4 regions of the Chryseobacterium sp. 1B4 genome follow, and region 1 is predicted to be linked to each of the others. Evidence: riboswitches for the same ligand, from Rfam matches in the RefSeq annotation. Region 1 holds a riboswitch; each other region holds the start of a gene.

Region 1 (4,217 bases):
CTGGATAGAGAGCGATGTTGTATCGATTTCCACTACTTTTCCTTTTGGAGCTTTCGGGTTAATAGCTACAGGACCCGCATAGCTGCTGGCATAAACTTTCCCGTCTTTGAAGGCAAGATATCTGCAGTTTTGCAAAGGAATAGACGTAATGCGTTTAGCTGTTCTGGCATCCAGCACTTCTATTTTGTTGGAAACATTGACAACAATATAAAGTTTGCTTCCATACACTTTGATATCATTTCCTACATCACCGAGTTCTTTTACCACATTGGGATTGATTTCCGCGTAAATATTTCTGAAATAAGTTCCTTTGGTATAATCAAAAAAATCCAGGGTACATTTGTTACTGCCCATATTCCCTTCATTCAGCATGTAAAAGCCTTTTATTGCAGTATTTTCTGAAGGAAGCCCTTCTACCACTTCCTGACGGACAATAATATCATCTGTACGGCATGACGTAAGAAAAGCTAAGACAAGAAATAAAAAATAAAAGTTTAGTTTTCTCATAGGCTAAAGTTTAGAATAAGTTTAAAATTTCTTCCGGGCATCGGATAATTGATAACCACATCATAGTATTGATTGAAAATATTATTCATCTCAAGGCTTACTTTAAATTGATGATTCGCCCATCTGAATTTTTTCTGAACAGAGAGATCATGAGTATACCATGGCTGCACATAATTGTACTGAATATTATCCTGGTTCACATCATATCTTTCTCCCACATACATTGCGCTGTAATTGAAGCTCCAGTCTTTATAATCTGCCATCAGACTGAAAGATCCGCTATGCCATGGTGTGTAAGGAATCTGATTTTTGTAGAAAGTATCTTCAGGATCACTCACATCTTTTGCACTCTGATAAGTATAGGAAAGCAAAGGTCTAAGAGTTACTTTTCCCAGCTGAAGTTCTGTCTGTACATTCACATCAGCACCAATGATTTCAACCATTCCAAGGTTCATCATCAGCCAGCGGAACATGCTTCCGTTGGGAGCGGCTACAATTTTATCCTGTACTTTATTGTAGTAACCATCAACTTTAGCATAAAAGGTTTTAACGAGACGGTTGCTATAATTCTTCTGATAGGTAAATCCAAGATCATACTGGTTGGTAAATTCCGGCTTCAGGTAAGTGTTTCCGATATTGGTATAATAGAGATCATTGAAGGTTGGAAGCCGGAAAATCCGTTTATAGAATGCTCTGAGTGTCAGTTCCGGGATGATCTCCGGCTGATAGCTCATAAATACGGCTGGCGTCCACTCCCTGGCATCTCCCGGTCTTTTGTTTTTCCTTACTTCTTCAAATGTAAAAGTTCCTAAAAGGCTTCCCAGAATTTTGAACCTGTTCCACTGATAGGTTGTTGCCAACGCTACCAATGTGGTATAGCGCGTAGGATATGAAAAATTATCCAGATTGGCATCCAGATTATTGTACTGAAAATCCCCGCTCAGACTGACATCCCAGTTGGGTGTGATTGAATAGATATTGGATGAGGAAATATAAAACTCCCGTTGAATATAAGTGTTATCGGTATGAATGACAGACTGTGAGCGAACCGTATCCATAAAATGGGTATAATCGTATGCGAATTTTGCTTTCAGCTGTGTTTCAAATTTCGGGAACAGCTTTTTTCTCAGCTTGGCCTGTACAAAATAATTTTCATCAGAAAGTCTCGCTCCTCTTCCTCCAAAACGTCCGTTGACTATAGGTGCCGGCATTCCGCGGTCTGAAATATACCCATACCCTCTGATATTCCAGCTTCCGTTATTTAAAATTCCATTTAAAGAAGTTTCAAAACGTTTTGCCTTGATATCTGAGTCCTGTCTCCTGGCAATGGTATCATAAGCCTGCTGCCCGTCAGGATATTTCTTGGCATACCGAAATCTGTAAATTCCGTCACTCTGCATAAATTCTCCACTGAAGCTGGCAGAAACCCTTTCTGAAATCTTCTGCTCCAAACGGAATGACGGATTGAAAAGGTCTATGGAAGCACTTTTTGCTCTTATTGTAAGATTCGTTTTTCTTGTTCCTTTAAAAACAGGCGTTTTAGGCTGTAAATAAATAGACCCTGAAGAACCGAAATCTTTTGCCGGCTGAAAAATCTCACTTTTCTGACCGTTGTACAATGATATCTCTTCAAGATCATCCAAAGAGTATCTTCCGAGATCAACCAGTCCGTTCTGGGCATTTCCCAACTGAATCCCGTCATAAAAAACCCCTACATGCTGGCTTCCCATGCTTCGGATATTAATGGTTTTCAAACCACCCAATCCACCATAATCTTTAATCTGGACACCCGAAAAATACCGCAGCGCATCTGCTACAGAATGACTGTTCAGTCTTTCCAGCTGTTCGCCCTGTAAAGTTTGTGCAGGAAGGATTTCTTTGAAATTCTTTTTATAAAGGTTGATTCCTTTAATGGTTTCTTCCTGAAGACTGTCTTTTTTCCTGGTTTGGGAAAGCACAAGATGGGATGTTAACACCAGTATAGTGAAAACAGCTTTATAAATTGCAGAAGTAGTTAGTTTTGCCACCATTAGCTCATTTAGGGATAATGATGACGCTAATGGATATAAGAATACAAGGATAAAGCACAACGGTCACTGCACAGAATCATTGATGTCCTAAGCTTTATTCCACGAAAGCGTCAAACGATTATTTTCTGGCAGGTCTTCTGACTTACTCCATTTTTGAAATCCTTCCCATTCCTGAAAACAGTGGATATTTTTCTTCAAAAACTTTGGTGCGGAGCTTACAGCAGCGGGTCTGTTCCGGATTTTCACCGGATTCCCTTTTAAGAGCTTTTTACGGCTCACCAAATTCCGGCAAAGATAAATAATTATTCCTAATACCCAACTAAAATCATGATTTATAAACAATTAAAGCTCCCGAAGGAGCTTTAACATGATTTCAACGAGGGTTTTCTTTTTAAATTCCAATATTCAGGAAAATACTGAATCTTGATTTGGCTTCAATATCTCCTCCCGCCAGATGAGTATACATCGGAAGCATGACTTCACTTCCCAGGCTCAGCTTTTTATAGGAAGCTTCAAAGCCTAATTTTCCGTACAAAGCGCTTCCTGCTGTATTGGGCAGGGCTTCATCAAACTGTTTATTCTGTGCATACACTTCACCCTGCACTCCGGTTTTTACAGAAAAGATCGACTTTTCGTTTCCTGCAACCTGATAAAAACCTGTTGCGGCATAGTTCCATTGGTTTCCGAAACGGTAATTTTTCTTGTTCTCTGTTTTGATCGTATAGTCTGTATTGACTAATACTGCGACCTTATTCTTTTGAAATTTATAATTCAAAGCAGCCTGATAATCCCAGCTTCCGGTTCCCAGCTGAAAACTTGGATTGACACCGGATGCTCCTTTTTCATCAAATTTTCCCAGAGGAATTTTCACGCCTAAACCTCCGCTCAGGTGATGGAAATTATCTTTAGAATTCATCAGCTGGTAAATTCCCATCAGATTCATATCCCCTACTCCATTGATTTTGATACCTCCCTGCATGGTCCGTTTTTCATGGAAATGGAAGGGCAGACTTGCATAAACACTTAGTTTTTTAGTCAGTGGAACTTTCCCCCAAAGCTGTAAAGTATTGAAATACTGATCCTGCGTAAGGTCTTTTACAAATAAATTTTCTTTGGCTTTGTAATGTTGTGCAAAGTATTTGATTCCGATAAACTGTGGATTCAGCAAAGATTCAAAACCGGAAGAACCGTTTCCTGCTGCACAACCGCACGCATCACAATCATCATCAAAATCGAAACTGCTAAAAGTTTCCGGAGCAATATAAGCGCTGTCTCTTATGGCCTTCGCCTGATACTGATTCAACAGGATCAAACTTAGTATCATTATAATCTTCTTCATGTCTTCTGTAATTTATTCTGCAAATTTTGGATTCGAGATAAAACGTTTATCTGATAATGTTTTCAGGAACGCAATGATGGATTGTTTTTCCTGGCTGTTCATGGCAATTCCAACATGCCCGTTCTGTTTCAGCTGGGGATCAAGATTGGGATTATCTTCCACCTGATCTGAATAGAAATTGAGTACTGCCTCTAAGGTGTAAAACCTTCCGTCATGCATATAAGGAGCAGTATATTCCACATTCCTTAAGCTGGGGACACGGAATTTCATCCAGTCTGTCTGATTAAGGGTAACCCTGTAACGTCCGGCATCTTTGAATTCTGTATTGTAATACATTCCTG
Region 2 (4,217 bases), on a different contig from region 1:
CTGCTTAAGGCTTAAATCTCTCGTCACGAAAGTTACTTTAGCTCCCTGGCTGTTATAATTACCTTCATTAGAGATAAAATATCCGTTCTGATAAGTGATCGGAGAAACTTCAAATTCCTCAGAATCACTTGTACATGAAGACATATTAAACAATAGTACCACTGCAAATAATACAGTTAAAAGTTTAGTTATTTTCATAATTTATTCAATTTTAATTATTAAAAATTTATTGCTGCATACACGCTATAGTTTCTTTTCGGTAAAGGATTGAAAGAAACGGTTTTATAGTATGTATTGGTTAGATTATTCACTTTAAACCCTAAGGTATACTTTTTTGCCAGGGTTGCAGAAACACCCATATTTAAAAGAAAATAAGGATCTATAGCTTCTGACCTTTTTTCATCACTTGTGGTGTAGGTAACCCCGTTCAGCAATGTCTGGGTAAAAAATTTAAAGAAACCATATTCATAATCCAGATTAACCGTTCCTCTGTGTATAGGAACGTAAGGTCTCTGCATGTTTGTTTCTTTATCAATAGATTTTGCATAATAATATCCTGCATTCGCATGGATTTTATGACTTCCCAGTTGTTTGCTGAAAGAAAGCTGAGATTCCAGCCCGTAAGATTCTGCTTTATTGACATTAAAAGCCTGCCAGTACCCTTTAGCAGTTGGCAGCCATACAATAAGATCTGTAATATTCATATAATAAGGAGAAAGGCTAAGCCTGAAATCTCCTACTTTGAACTCATTAGTCATATCCACCTGAGTTGAGGTTTCCGGTCTCAGGTCTTTATTTCCGCCCGGTTCATAGTAAATATCATTAAATGACGGATATCTGAAATTTTTGGAGACATTAATGCCCACATCATACCATTTTGCAGCGCTCCATTTTCCGGAGAATGAATACATTAACGGTGATTTCACATCTTCCACAAAATCTTTTTTAAATCCACCTTCAAAACGCAGGTCTTTCGTTGCAAAATACCGTAATAGCCCTGAAACGGAACCTATATTTCTGCTGACAGTGGATATTCCGTTCTGATATCCTTCTCCTTTATTGACCTGAAACTCTCCGATCAGATTAAAATTCCATTTTGAATTCAGGAAATAATTGAAATCATTTTTAAAAATATAATTTTTCCCGGTTCCACTGCTGGATTTAGGTTGGGTCAACGAACCGAAATACTGGAAATTTTCCTCTGTATAGGCAGCCTTAAAAGAGTTGCTGAACTTTGTTTTGTTCCAGTCCCAGGAAAGAATGCTCCTTACGCTTTGCGTTTTATATTTAGTTTTTGTCCCTGTTTCCTCATACACCGGATAATGCTGTGAGGAATCAAAAAACTGGCTCTGCCATGAAATTTTATGATCGTTCGTAATTCTATAGGATGCCCCTACATTGAACGTTGTATTGTAATAATTCCCGTTTCTGTTGACATAGTTAAGGTCACTTACCTTATAATCATTTTCACTTACGGAGTAATTTCCTGAAGCTTTAAAGCTGAACTTATCATTGCTGTAAGAACCTTTTACAAAATTATTATAAGTATTAAAGGAAGCCACTTCAGAAAATAAAGAACCATGGAAACCTTTATTAAAATCGAGGGTATTATTCAGGTGAATGCTTCCCCCAATGGCTCCGCTTCCATAGACAACACTTCCGCCGCCGGCTTTTATTCCGATCTGATCATATCCGAACAATGCGATATTATTGATATCTCCCTGTCCGAGAAAATTGGAATTGATATTAATTCCGTTCCATACAAATGCAGTCTGCTGGGCGGTAGTCCCCCTGAAAGAAGGTGAAGAAACAGCGCCACGGCCATTTTCCTTAATAAATACCTGTGATTGAAATCTCAGAAGTTCCGAAAGGTTGCTGGAGTTCTTCTCAGCATCCTCTGCTGAAATTATTTTTACGGGATGAAAAAGTTTCACCCTGTTCATCTGGTTGTCGAAAACATAAATAGTGTCAATGGTTTTCTCTTGGCCAAAAAGAAAACAACCATACGATGAAAAAAGCAGTACTAAAGATCTTTTTATATCCATACCTTTTTACTTTTCCTCCGAAAGCAATATGTTTTTTGTTATAATCCTGGCAGGTCTCCTGACTTTCGCATTCTGCTCCTTCCCGTTGCTAAACAGTGGTTTTTTGCAGAAACTTGTGTTGCGATTTACAGTTGCGGGGACAGTCCGGGAGTTACACCCGATTCCCTTTTCATTCCAAAATACTGGAAACCAAAATTTTTGCAAAGATAGTTTTTTATGTGTATTCAACAAAAAACCGTGCTTCGCCTTAAAAATGTTATCTTTTGGGTATGTAAACAAAAAAGAACAGCCGCTTTCAATATTGAAAACAGCCATTCATCCCACTACTTTACTATTTATATATGTTATTTTTTGATAAATTTATAAGTCTGTTGCTTTTCTCCCTTCACAGAATATTCCAGAATGTAAGCTCCTTTTGACAAGGATGAAACATCAATTTGTCCTTCTACAGTATTGAATGATTTCACTCTTTGTCCAACCAAATTATAAATCTCTGCCTTGTCTATTTTTCCTGTCCCTTTAAAATATAGAATATCAGTAACCGGGTTAGGATAAATACCCATGCTGTTTTTTTCTTTTACCACATCATTCACAGATAAATATTCAGATGCATCCAGATAAAAAGCAACCATTTGATTGGAAGCATTCACACCCATTCCGGCAATTTTCTTTCCATCCTGAGAAATAGCCAGAGGAAGTCCCATCGTTACTCCATTGGTGGCAATTCCTAAGGATACCGCATAATCATTCAGATTAACTCTTCCGGTGGCAGAGGTCCATATAAAACCCTCGCCAGACATTGGAGGCGCTCCGAATGCTCTGTAATATCCAATAACTTTAGTTCCATCCCCTGAAATTCCTGTTGCTCCTCCCTTGAAACTGAATGATGCATTAGGATGCGTAATATAAGTAAGTCCGCTTACTGCATTCCAAACATAGGGATTAGGATTGGCTGAACCGATGATTGTACTTCCGTCTGCGGAAATACCTCCCGCTTCTCCAACATTATTTCCATTGTTATCTGTAATAAAGCTTTCTACTCCATCCTGCCATTTCGCACCACTCCTGGTACCGTTTGATTCGTCCTGCCATCCGACAATTACCGTTCCTGAAGCATTGATTGCGTTTGCCCTGGAGCTTCGTCCCTGAACAATACTTCCCAGATCTACCATTCCGTTTACTTCATCCCATTTCACAGCATGTGCGTTAGCTGCCGTAAGGAATCCCAGCCCCACAATTGTATTACCATTAGCTGTCATCCCCCAGGTAGAACTTACACTGCCATCCCAGCCGGCAGGAACCAGCCCTCCCCTGTTTACCCATGTGCCCGTAGCTACATCATAAGTCGAGATTTCATTGAAACCTGTTGCAGCATTTGTAACGGAAGATGAGATCTTGGTCCCGTCATTCGAAACTATGGTTCTGCCCGCAGCAGGATATCCGTTTGATATTGAACCTATCTGTACAAGTCCTCCCGATGCATTCCATTTATATATAGCTCCTGCACTTGTATGCAAGCTTACTACTCCATTATCTGAAACAGCTCCTACATTATAATTCCCCAAGCCTATTACAGTAAGCTGAGCTTTCACAATACCCAATTTCAGAAAAAGGCAAGCTGTTAATATTTTCATTGACATTTTGTAAAAATTTTTCATATTTTATTATATTTAGATTTTTTAATTGGTGAAAACAATATTAATATAATATTTACCATACCCAAAGAAATTGACTTTCATAATTCGTGAATTTCAAAAGAATATAATTTTTAAAACATTAATAATCAAACATATAAGAAAACAATATTTTGAATATGGATTTTACCCGAATTATTCAAAAAAACACAAACAACCCAGTATTCATTCAAAAATTATTTGATCATAGCAAAGAAATTCTCCTTGTTATTTTCATTGGCTTTTCCATTATCACCAATGCACAATCCGGTCCTGACTTTACTATCCTGGCAGATAAGGCATTTCTGAAACTCTATCAGAATTCTGACGAATGTATCAGCTATACTCAGGGAATTCTTGTCAGTGATCAGAATACAGAACACAAAATGATCCTTCAGAATATTATTTCCCAGGCTTTTGCTATGAAAGGTGATTATGTACAATCTGTAAATATTTTTGCTCAAAAAGAAGATCCTGACCTGCACAATAATCTTTCTTA
Region 3 (4,217 bases), on a different contig from region 1:
TTAAGAGAAAAATTACCCAACAGCTGAAAAAAGAGGAAGTGATTGAAAAAATTGCTGAAACCAATGAAAAACTGGAGGAAAAACGTAAAACCGACCGTGCTGTGTGGATGAAAGTCGGGCAGCGTGTTCGTATTACAGGAAGCACCAGTGTGGGTACCATTGAGAAAATCTCACGTAATAAAGTGATTGTCAATTACGGCACTTTCAAAACCACGATTGACGCGGATGAGCTTGAGAGAATTTAATTAGTCTGAGGATTAATGTATGCAAATACAGAGAGCACTTTTCAGTGCTCTCTCTTTTTATTTATTTCTTAATGAATCTTTTAATTTTTCTCTTGTATAAAGGTTTTTAATATATTTGAATTCATAAAGTTGTTTAAACTTTACAAAACCGCAAAAGTCACAAAAGGGTTCATTCTAAATGCTTGAGTTCACTGAAGTAAGTTTAAAATGATACCGCAGAAAAGTTCACATAAGATGAAAATCAAAGATTTTCACAAAACTTAGGTGTACTTATTATGCATAAGGTCTGGTTCTGAAAAAACTGAAGTGTTTAAAACTTTTGTGCCTTTTGTGGTTTAAATAACGATTATAAAAGTTTAAACAACCAACCTCCATATATTTAAATATCGGATACCTATTCTAAAAGTATTGAACATGGTCAGAAACTTTACTATTCTTTGGATTTTTTATAAAAAAACCCTCATTCCTACCTTGCTGTTTTCGTTACTTATTTCTTTTCTGCTCCCCTACAGAACTGAAACATTTGGATTAAGTTTTCTTTTAATTTTACCGGTTCTTCATTACTTTATGTACGAAGTAAGGTTTAAAAGCGAATATTATTTTTACGCTAATTCAGGATTTTCAAGAACTTTTCTTTGGACAGGAACGATATTATCAGGATTTCTTGTAAAAACTATAACACTGTTCTTATGAGTAAGCTTCATATTGATAGTGTAACAAAATCTTTCCATGAAAGGAAAATTCTGCAGGATATTTATATAGGATGCGAAACAGGGCAGGTTATAGGGTTATTAGGCAGAAATGGAAGCGGAAAATCAACATTGATGAACATTATTTTCGGCACTGAATATGGCGATACTCAGTTTATAAAATATGACAACACTATTCTGAAAAACATTTCCGACAGAAAAAACCGGATCTCCTATTTGCCACAGGAGCTGTTTCTACCCCAATATATAAAAATCAAAAACCTGATTCCCCTTTTTTGTAACCAAAAGAATACTGAATTACTTTTTAATTCAGAGTTTGTACAACCTTTTCTTCATGAAAAACCTAAAAACCTTTCCAAGGGTGAGCAGAGAATCATTGAAACCCTGATGATTATTTATTCTGAAGCGGATTTTATTTTACTGGACGAGCCATTTCATAGTCTTTCTCCTAAGGTTACTGAAGAACTAAAGAAAAATATACTTCTGGAGTCAGCCCATAAAGGATTTATTATTTCTGACCATAATTTTAAAGATGTTCTGGATATTTCTGTACTTATGTATCTGCTTTCAGACGGCCATCTGAAACAATTACAAGATTTAAATGAACTGCAGCGGTATAATTATCTTCCGAAAAGCATTTAATTTATATATTTGAAGGAACAAAAAATTTTCATGATGACTTTCATAAACAAAGCATTCTATTTATCTGCTTTCAGTATTTTTCTTTAGCCTTTGTAAAGGGGCAGAATAAAGTTCCTTTCGGAGTGGTAAAAGCTGACGAGGGATATGCCAATGTGCGGGTTCATAAAGACAATTACAGAAAAATTGTAGATAAGATCCGTATGCGCAAAGGTGATGTATTTGTTTATGTAAAGCCTGCTCCGGGAGAAACAGAATGGATCTGGATCAAATATCCCGAGAAACAGGATGATGACAAGCCGTTTGTGCGTTATGAAACTCTTGATAAAGAAGGAATGGTGAATAAAGAGCGTATTGCTTATATTGATCAGCTTCCCGCCTATACCCCTTCCAAATCTAAAAACGGAAGATCACTTATTTTCACCGACAATTCCGATCCTAAAATCCCTACTGCCCAAAGAAGCAAAGTGGTGATTGATATCTATCCTTCCAATGCAGGATACCGTAAAAAGGAAAAAGATGCGGAAGGAAAGCTCCTTACCATTGACAAAGTAAAACCCTGGGGAATCGGAAATGATCTTCCCGAAGGGATGACTGAAATCAAATCAATCAGGGTACAACAACCCGGAAGAGGTTCTGTTTTTGTAAGGGAAGCCATCAAAAACATGTTCCAGCCTACCATGGATTTTGAGAACGTCGGAGTAACTTCCCTTGATAACGATAATATTTTTCTTTATATGATCAACGGTTCAGGAGAAAACAGATATACAACGCTGTGGACCATCAAGAAAGGAAGGGTAATCAGCCAGATTATTTTCCATAATCCGGAATAAATTCATTATTTTTGCATCCGAAAAGTTTTAATACTTATTCATCACAGAAATTGGTTCTGCATCACTGCAGATTAAAAGGGAACCGTGTGAAAATCACGGACTGTCGCGCAACTGTAAGTAACTGAAGTCTTTATCAAAGATCCACTGTGCGAGGCATGGGAAGGAGATAAATGATGTTACAAGTCAGGAGACCTGCCTTTTTCTTAAACATGTAACTTTCGCGATCTGAAGTTGTATTGATCTGATGAATTGTTTCAGGAATTTCCAAAGTTCCTGTCATTGTTCTGTTGTTTTGATATCTCTCATTTCGCTTTAATTAATAATGATATATGACTACAGAAGAAAGAATTGAAGCATCCGAAACCAGAATCTTTAAAGCGGTTTTCCCTAACACAACCAATCATTACGATACCCTTTTCGGTGGTACGGCTATGCAGCTGATGGACGAAGTAGCTTTTATCACAGCAACCCGTTTTGCCAGAAAAAGGGTGGTAACGGTAAGCAGTGACAAAATCGATTTCAAAAAACCTATTCCTGCCGGAACTATTGTGGAACTGATCGGGAAGGTTTCATACGTAGGAAAAACCAGTATGAAAGTAAATGTTGAAATTTACACGGAGCAGATGTATTCCTACGAAAGAGAAAAAGCTATTGTAGGTGATTTTACTTTTGTAGCGATTGATGAATTCAAGAAACCAATTCAGATACTATAAATACTAAAAATTTCGGGCGGCCTCTGGCCGCCCGAAATTTTTCATTGAAATTATTTCAAAACCTTTTCCGTTTCCAGACTTCTGTTCAGTAAAAGTTCAAAGGCCTCACCCATTTCATCTGATGCCCTGCTGATCGCATTTTCAAGCATATTTCTGATTTGTTTTTCTGTGACTCCTGCTTCAGTCCAGCTTTTTCCCGCAGTATGGGAATTTAAGATAAACGGCATGATTCTGTCAATCCCGCAGGCGAAAATAGCATCCGGAGTCTTTTCTTCCTCAAACTCAAGCCATAGATTAAAGAACTCTGTACGTAAAGGTTCATCCAGAATTCCAAAGATCTTCTGGGCAGATGCCTTTTCTCTTTCAAACTTTCCTACCATTGCTTTTTCATCAAAAATAAAAGTATCTCCGGCTTCTATTTCAACCAGGTCATGAATGGAAAGCATCCTTATTACTCTTAGTAAATCAATATCTGCACGGTTTTTGGCATAAGGATAAAGGATCTGAGCCAGGATAATGATCTGCCATGAATGCTCTGCTGTATTCTCTCTCCGGGAATCGTCAGCATTGTAATTTCTTCGCTGCACATTTTTCAGAGCATCCACTGCCAGGATAAAATCGATTTCTTTCTGAATTTTCATCTTACTTTTTATTTTTTGTTATACTGATCTGCCGGATATACCTTGGTTTTGGTAATCCATTTATTATTGATCTTTTCTTTCGTTATTACCCTTACCTGATCCTCATTGGTCATATCTTCCTCTTTTTCAAGCACCCTGTCCAGCCCTTTGTTCGGAATGACAGCATATTCTGTTGTAAAAAGCCTGCAGCAACCGGACTTACCGTAGGAAATAAGACGTTTGCGTTTGGCGTCTGTTTCAAAAAAATCAAAACCACTCGAGCCCAGGTCTGTAAGTTCTTCACTTTTCACAAATGCCATTCTTGTGCTGTTGAATACATACACATCATAAGAAGCCGAGCTGTAATTTCCCATATTCCCGTTTCTTATCGCCACATCTTCGGTTCCGTCAAAATTAAAATCATCTGTAATGACTGAACGCTGGTCATTTGCCAGAG
Region 4 (4,217 bases), on a different contig from region 1:
AAATATACTCCAATGTGCAGTTAATTTTGCTGCAGTTAAATAATAATCAAAATAAAATTTAAAACAGAAATAATATGAAATTTAGTATTCAGCCTCATTTAGAAACTGAAAAAGTAGATTTATATCCTTTGAAGGAAGAAGATTTTGAAGAAGTGTATGCAGCAGCGGCAGATCCTAAAGTCTGGGAGCAGCATCCCAGTAAAGACCGATGGAAAAAAGATGTATTTAAAGTGTTTTTTGACGGAGCCATTCAAAGTAAAGGCGCATTCCGGGTGGTTGACAAATTCACGGGAAAGATTGTAGGAAGTACCCGCTTTTATGATTATAATCCCAGTGAAAACAGCATCTTTATAGGATATACCTTTTATTCGGTGGATTGCTGGGGTAAGGGAATAAATCCGGTTGTGAAAGCCGCTATGTTAAACTATATTTTTCAGTATGTTGAAAAGGTGTATTTTCAGATTGGAGCTGATAATGTCCGTTCACAAATAGCAATCGGCAGGATTGGAGCAGAGAAAGTAGGTGAAGAGGAAGTAAGCTATTTTGGAGAAAGCTCTTCATTGAATTATATCTATGAAATATCAAAAGAGAAATGGGAAGTTTATTGTAGTTCTGCAAAAAAATAAAATAATTAAAGGGATATATTATTAAAGTTTTGTAGGACTGAATAATGTAATTTTAATACCTTTAACCTTCAAATCATTAGAATTTTAAATTATTCCATGAAGACGAAATCATTCAGTTTTATTGTAACAATCTTTTTTCTGGCATTAAGTGTAACCGCATTTTCACAGAAAACAGCAGCTTTAAATTCCTTATTAGACAGGAATTCAGAATTTATTTTCCCGCAGACAACCGATAAAATCTCAAAAGCATTGAATGTAAAGCCGGTTTTTTATGAAGATGCCAATGAAGAAAAATATGTGAAATGGCCAATGAAGACAGGGCTTGAAATGTATACCAGTCTGGGAAAGGATAATACAGTTAATGAAATGTTTTTTGTTACTTCAGACGACAGGCCAATAGTAGTAGAAGGGCTTCCTTTCGGTCTTATCATGAACAAAAGTACATTGCAGGATTGTAAAACAAAGTTCAGTAAATACGGTGCGAAGGTACAGAAAATGGGTGCAGGAAGTGAATTCCCCGGAGGGTCAAAACTTGTTTTTAAAAAAGGCAAACATTATGCAACACTGCAGTTCGACAGTAAAAGCCTGTTAAAATCATTAAGTTTAACAACAGGAGTTATAAATCCGGCAGTGAATTAATCAGCCGCAAAAATACTACACAATCCGTCAAATAATGACGGATTTTTTATTTGTAACGTGGACTTTAAAAAATTATATCATCAATCCATGGTTGTTTTTTACCTCAGCCATCACAAAAGTACTGTGGGTACTTCCTATAGAATCTACGGAGCCCAGTTTATTGAATACGAAATCCTGGTAATGCTTCATATCCCTTACCTGTACTTTCAGAAGAAAATCAAAATCCCCTGAAATATTGTAGCATTCGGCAACTTCTTCTATTTCCAGAATCTCTTTTACAAAATCATAACCGACAGATCTGTCATGAATTTTCAGCTTGATCTGACAGAAAACGGTAAATCCGCGGTTGAGCTTTTCAGCATCGAGAACTGCAGCATATCTTTTAACGAAGCCTTCCTGTTCAAGCCTTTTTATTCTTTCAAAAACCGGAGAAGCAGAGAGGTTTACCTCTTTGGCAAGTTCTTTTACGGTCAGTTTGGCATTTTTCTGGAGCAGCCTGAGCAGCTGTAAATCCTTATCATCGAGTTGTTCCACAGAATATTATTCTTTAAAATTATAAAAACGGTCAAAGATACAGGATAATATGCTTTTAATTGTTATTCATACGGTTTTATTTGCTTAATTATTGCATTTTGACTGAATTTTATTCTGTATTGTTAATTTTACCCAAAATTAAAAACTTTTACAGAAAGCAGCTGCTGAAAGTAAAAGTACAGTTCTTTAGAGATACTTCATCAAACAGAAAAGGTTTTACTTAACGTAGATTAATAGGGAATCGTGTGCAAATCACGAGCTGTCGCGCAACTGTAAGTAACACGCCAAAGGTTTCTGTCCTTGCATATCCACTGCCAAAGCGGGAAGGATGACAGAAACTGTTACAAGTCAGGAGACCTGCCTTTACTGGATTGACAGTGCTTTCGCGGTCTGAAGCTTTGGGTCATACAGATGATATATCAGATAAGTACGTTTTCTTCTGTGGGAAAACTGTAGGGTCTGCTATGCCATTTTCCCCGGAATTTCTATTCGTTAAGCATTAAGAAGCATTTAAAAAGACTTTAAATCAAGTTTTAATATAAAAGTTTAAAAAATGCAAACTCACATTCTGGGCTATCCGCGTATTGGTAGCAAAAGAGAACTCAAAAAAGCCTGCGAGCAGTATTGGTCAGGTAAAATCCTTCCGGAAGAACTTCTGAATACAGGCAGAAATATCTGTAACCAAAACTGGAATATTCAGAAAGAAGCAGGAATAGATCTTATTCCGTGTAATGATTTTTCATACTATGATCAGGTTCTGGATATGAGCCTTGTGGTGGGGGCAATACCGTCCCGCTACCATGAAGTGGTTCTTAAAAAGAATAACTCTGAGCTGGATCTTTATTTTGCCATGGCAAGAGGATATCAGAAAGAAGGACTGGATATCACAGCAATGGAAATGACCAAATGGTTCGATACCAATTACCATTATATTGTTCCCGAATTTTATAAAAACCAGCAGTTTAAACTGAGCTCAGATAAAATTTTCAATGAATTTGCAGGAGCAAAGCAGGCTGGGATCAACGCCAAACCGGTTATTATCGGGCTGGTTTCTTATCTGTTATTGGGAAAAGAAAAAGAAGAAGGATTTGATAAGCTGGATCTGGCCGGAAACCTTCTTCATGTATACTCGGAAATTTTAACCAAACTTCAGGATCAGGGCGCAGAATGGATTCAGTTTGATGAACCTTTTTGGCATTGGATTTAAATGAGAAGGCAAAAGAAACATATCATTTTGTATATGCTGAAATAAGGAAACGTTTCCCAAAACTGAAATTTATTATTGCCACTTATTTTGAAGGATTAAAAGATAATGCATCACTGGCTGCTTCACTTCCTGTGAATGTGCTGCACGTAGATCTTGTAAGAAATCCTGAACAGCTGGATGATATACTGTACATTATTCCTGAAAGCGTAAGTCTGTCATTAGGGGTGGTTGACGGAAGAAATATCTGGAAAAATGATTATCAAAGTCATTGTCTCTGATAAAAAAAGCAGTGAATCAATTAGGCTCTGAAAGAGTTTTGATCGCACCATCTTGCTCATTGCTGCATTCCCCTTGTGATCTTGATTTTGAAACCAATCTTAATCCTGAAATTAAAAACTGGCTGGCTTTTGCCAAACAGAAAGTAACGGAAGTAGTAACGCTTAAAGAGCTGGTATCGGAAACAGAAATTGATCAGATTCTTGAAGCTTTTGAAGAAAATAAAAAAGCAGTTGAAAGCAGAAGAACTTCTTCTCTTATTCATAATGATCAGGTAAAGCAGAGAGCTAATGCTGTAACAGAAAAGGATACGCAAAGAATTAATATCTTCAGAATCCGTAAAGAACAACAGCAAAAAGCATTACAGCTTCCTTTATTCCCGACAACAACTATCGGGTCGTTTCCGCAGACTGCAGAAGTAAGAAGCTGGAGAGCAAAATTCAAAAAAGGAGAACTGACAGCAGAACAGTATGACAGGCTGCTGAAAGAAGAAACGCAAAGAACAATCCGCTGGCAGGAAGACATCGGAATTGATGTACTGGTTCACGGAGAATTTGAGCGCAATGACATGGTAGAGTATTTCGGAGAACAGCTGGAAGGATTTGTATTCACTAAAAACGGCTGGGTACAGAGTTACGGAAGCCGTTGCGTAAAGCCTCCTGTAATCTTCGGTGATGTTTCCCGCCCAACTCCGATGACGGTTTACTGGTCTCAGTATGCACAATCCCAGACTGAGAAATGGGTAAAAGGAATGCTTACAGGTCCTGTTACGATTTTACAATGGTCTTTTGTACGTGATGATCAGCCACGTTCGGAAACGTGCAGGCAGATTGCATTGGCGATCCGTGATGAAGTGGTGGATCTGGAAAAAGCAGGGATCAGAATTATTCAGATTGATGAACCTGCGATAAGAGAAGGCCTTCCGTTAAGAAAAA

Evidence for each region. Region 1 has a riboswitch for cobalamin ahead of OWR28_RS20955 (TonB-dependent receptor domain-containing protein). Riboswitches for the same ligand answer to the same signal wherever they lie in the genome.
Region 2: linked by a shared signal. The riboswitch ahead of OWR28_RS01545 (TonB-dependent receptor domain-containing protein) and the one ahead of OWR28_RS20955 (TonB-dependent receptor domain-containing protein) in region 1 are both predicted to bind cobalamin.
Region 3: linked by a shared signal. The riboswitch ahead of OWR28_RS18530 (acyl-CoA thioesterase) and the one ahead of OWR28_RS20955 (TonB-dependent receptor domain-containing protein) in region 1 are both predicted to bind cobalamin.
Region 4: linked by a shared signal. The riboswitch ahead of metE (5-methyltetrahydropteroyltriglutamate--homocysteine S-methyltransferase) and the one ahead of OWR28_RS20955 (TonB-dependent receptor domain-containing protein) in region 1 are both predicted to bind cobalamin.

What each region holds. Positions count from the first base shown of each region.
Region 1 is NZ_JAPNUF010000009.1:327,711-331,927, forward strand. It holds gene OWR28_RS20950 (YncE family protein) at 1-507, opposite strand, end outside; gene OWR28_RS20955 (TonB-dependent receptor domain-containing protein) at 504-2,537, opposite strand; cobalamin riboswitch at 2,648-2,835, opposite strand; gene OWR28_RS20960 (transporter) at 2,929-3,876, opposite strand; gene OWR28_RS20965 (cytochrome c peroxidase) at 3,889-4,217, opposite strand, start outside.
Region 2 is NZ_JAPNUF010000002.1:112,482-116,698, reverse strand. It holds gene OWR28_RS01550 (DUF5074 domain-containing protein) at 1-198, opposite strand, end outside; gene OWR28_RS01545 (TonB-dependent receptor domain-containing protein) at 219-2,045, opposite strand; cobalamin riboswitch at 2,077-2,254, opposite strand; gene OWR28_RS01540 (T9SS type A sorting domain-containing protein) at 2,390-3,703, opposite strand; gene OWR28_RS01535 (AraC family transcriptional regulator) at 3,859-4,217, shown strand, end outside.
Region 3 is NZ_JAPNUF010000008.1:468,477-472,693, forward strand. It holds partial or broken gene OWR28_RS18515 (endonuclease MutS2) at 1-245, shown strand, start outside; gene OWR28_RS18520 (ATP-binding cassette domain-containing protein) at 935-1,597, shown strand; gene OWR28_RS18525 (hypothetical protein) at 1,720-2,427, shown strand; cobalamin riboswitch at 2,462-2,641, shown strand; gene OWR28_RS18530 (acyl-CoA thioesterase) at 2,757-3,140, shown strand; gene OWR28_RS18535 (HD domain-containing protein) at 3,191-3,781, opposite strand; gene OWR28_RS18540 (XAC2610-related protein) at 3,790-4,217, opposite strand, start outside.
Region 4 is NZ_JAPNUF010000007.1:947,106-951,322, reverse strand. It holds gene OWR28_RS14345 (GNAT family N-acetyltransferase) at 75-626, shown strand; gene OWR28_RS14340 (hypothetical protein) at 723-1,265, shown strand; gene OWR28_RS14335 (Lrp/AsnC family transcriptional regulator) at 1,338-1,799, opposite strand; cobalamin riboswitch at 1,994-2,178, shown strand; partial or broken gene metE (5-methyltetrahydropteroyltriglutamate--homocysteine S-methyltransferase) at 2,353-4,217, shown strand, end outside.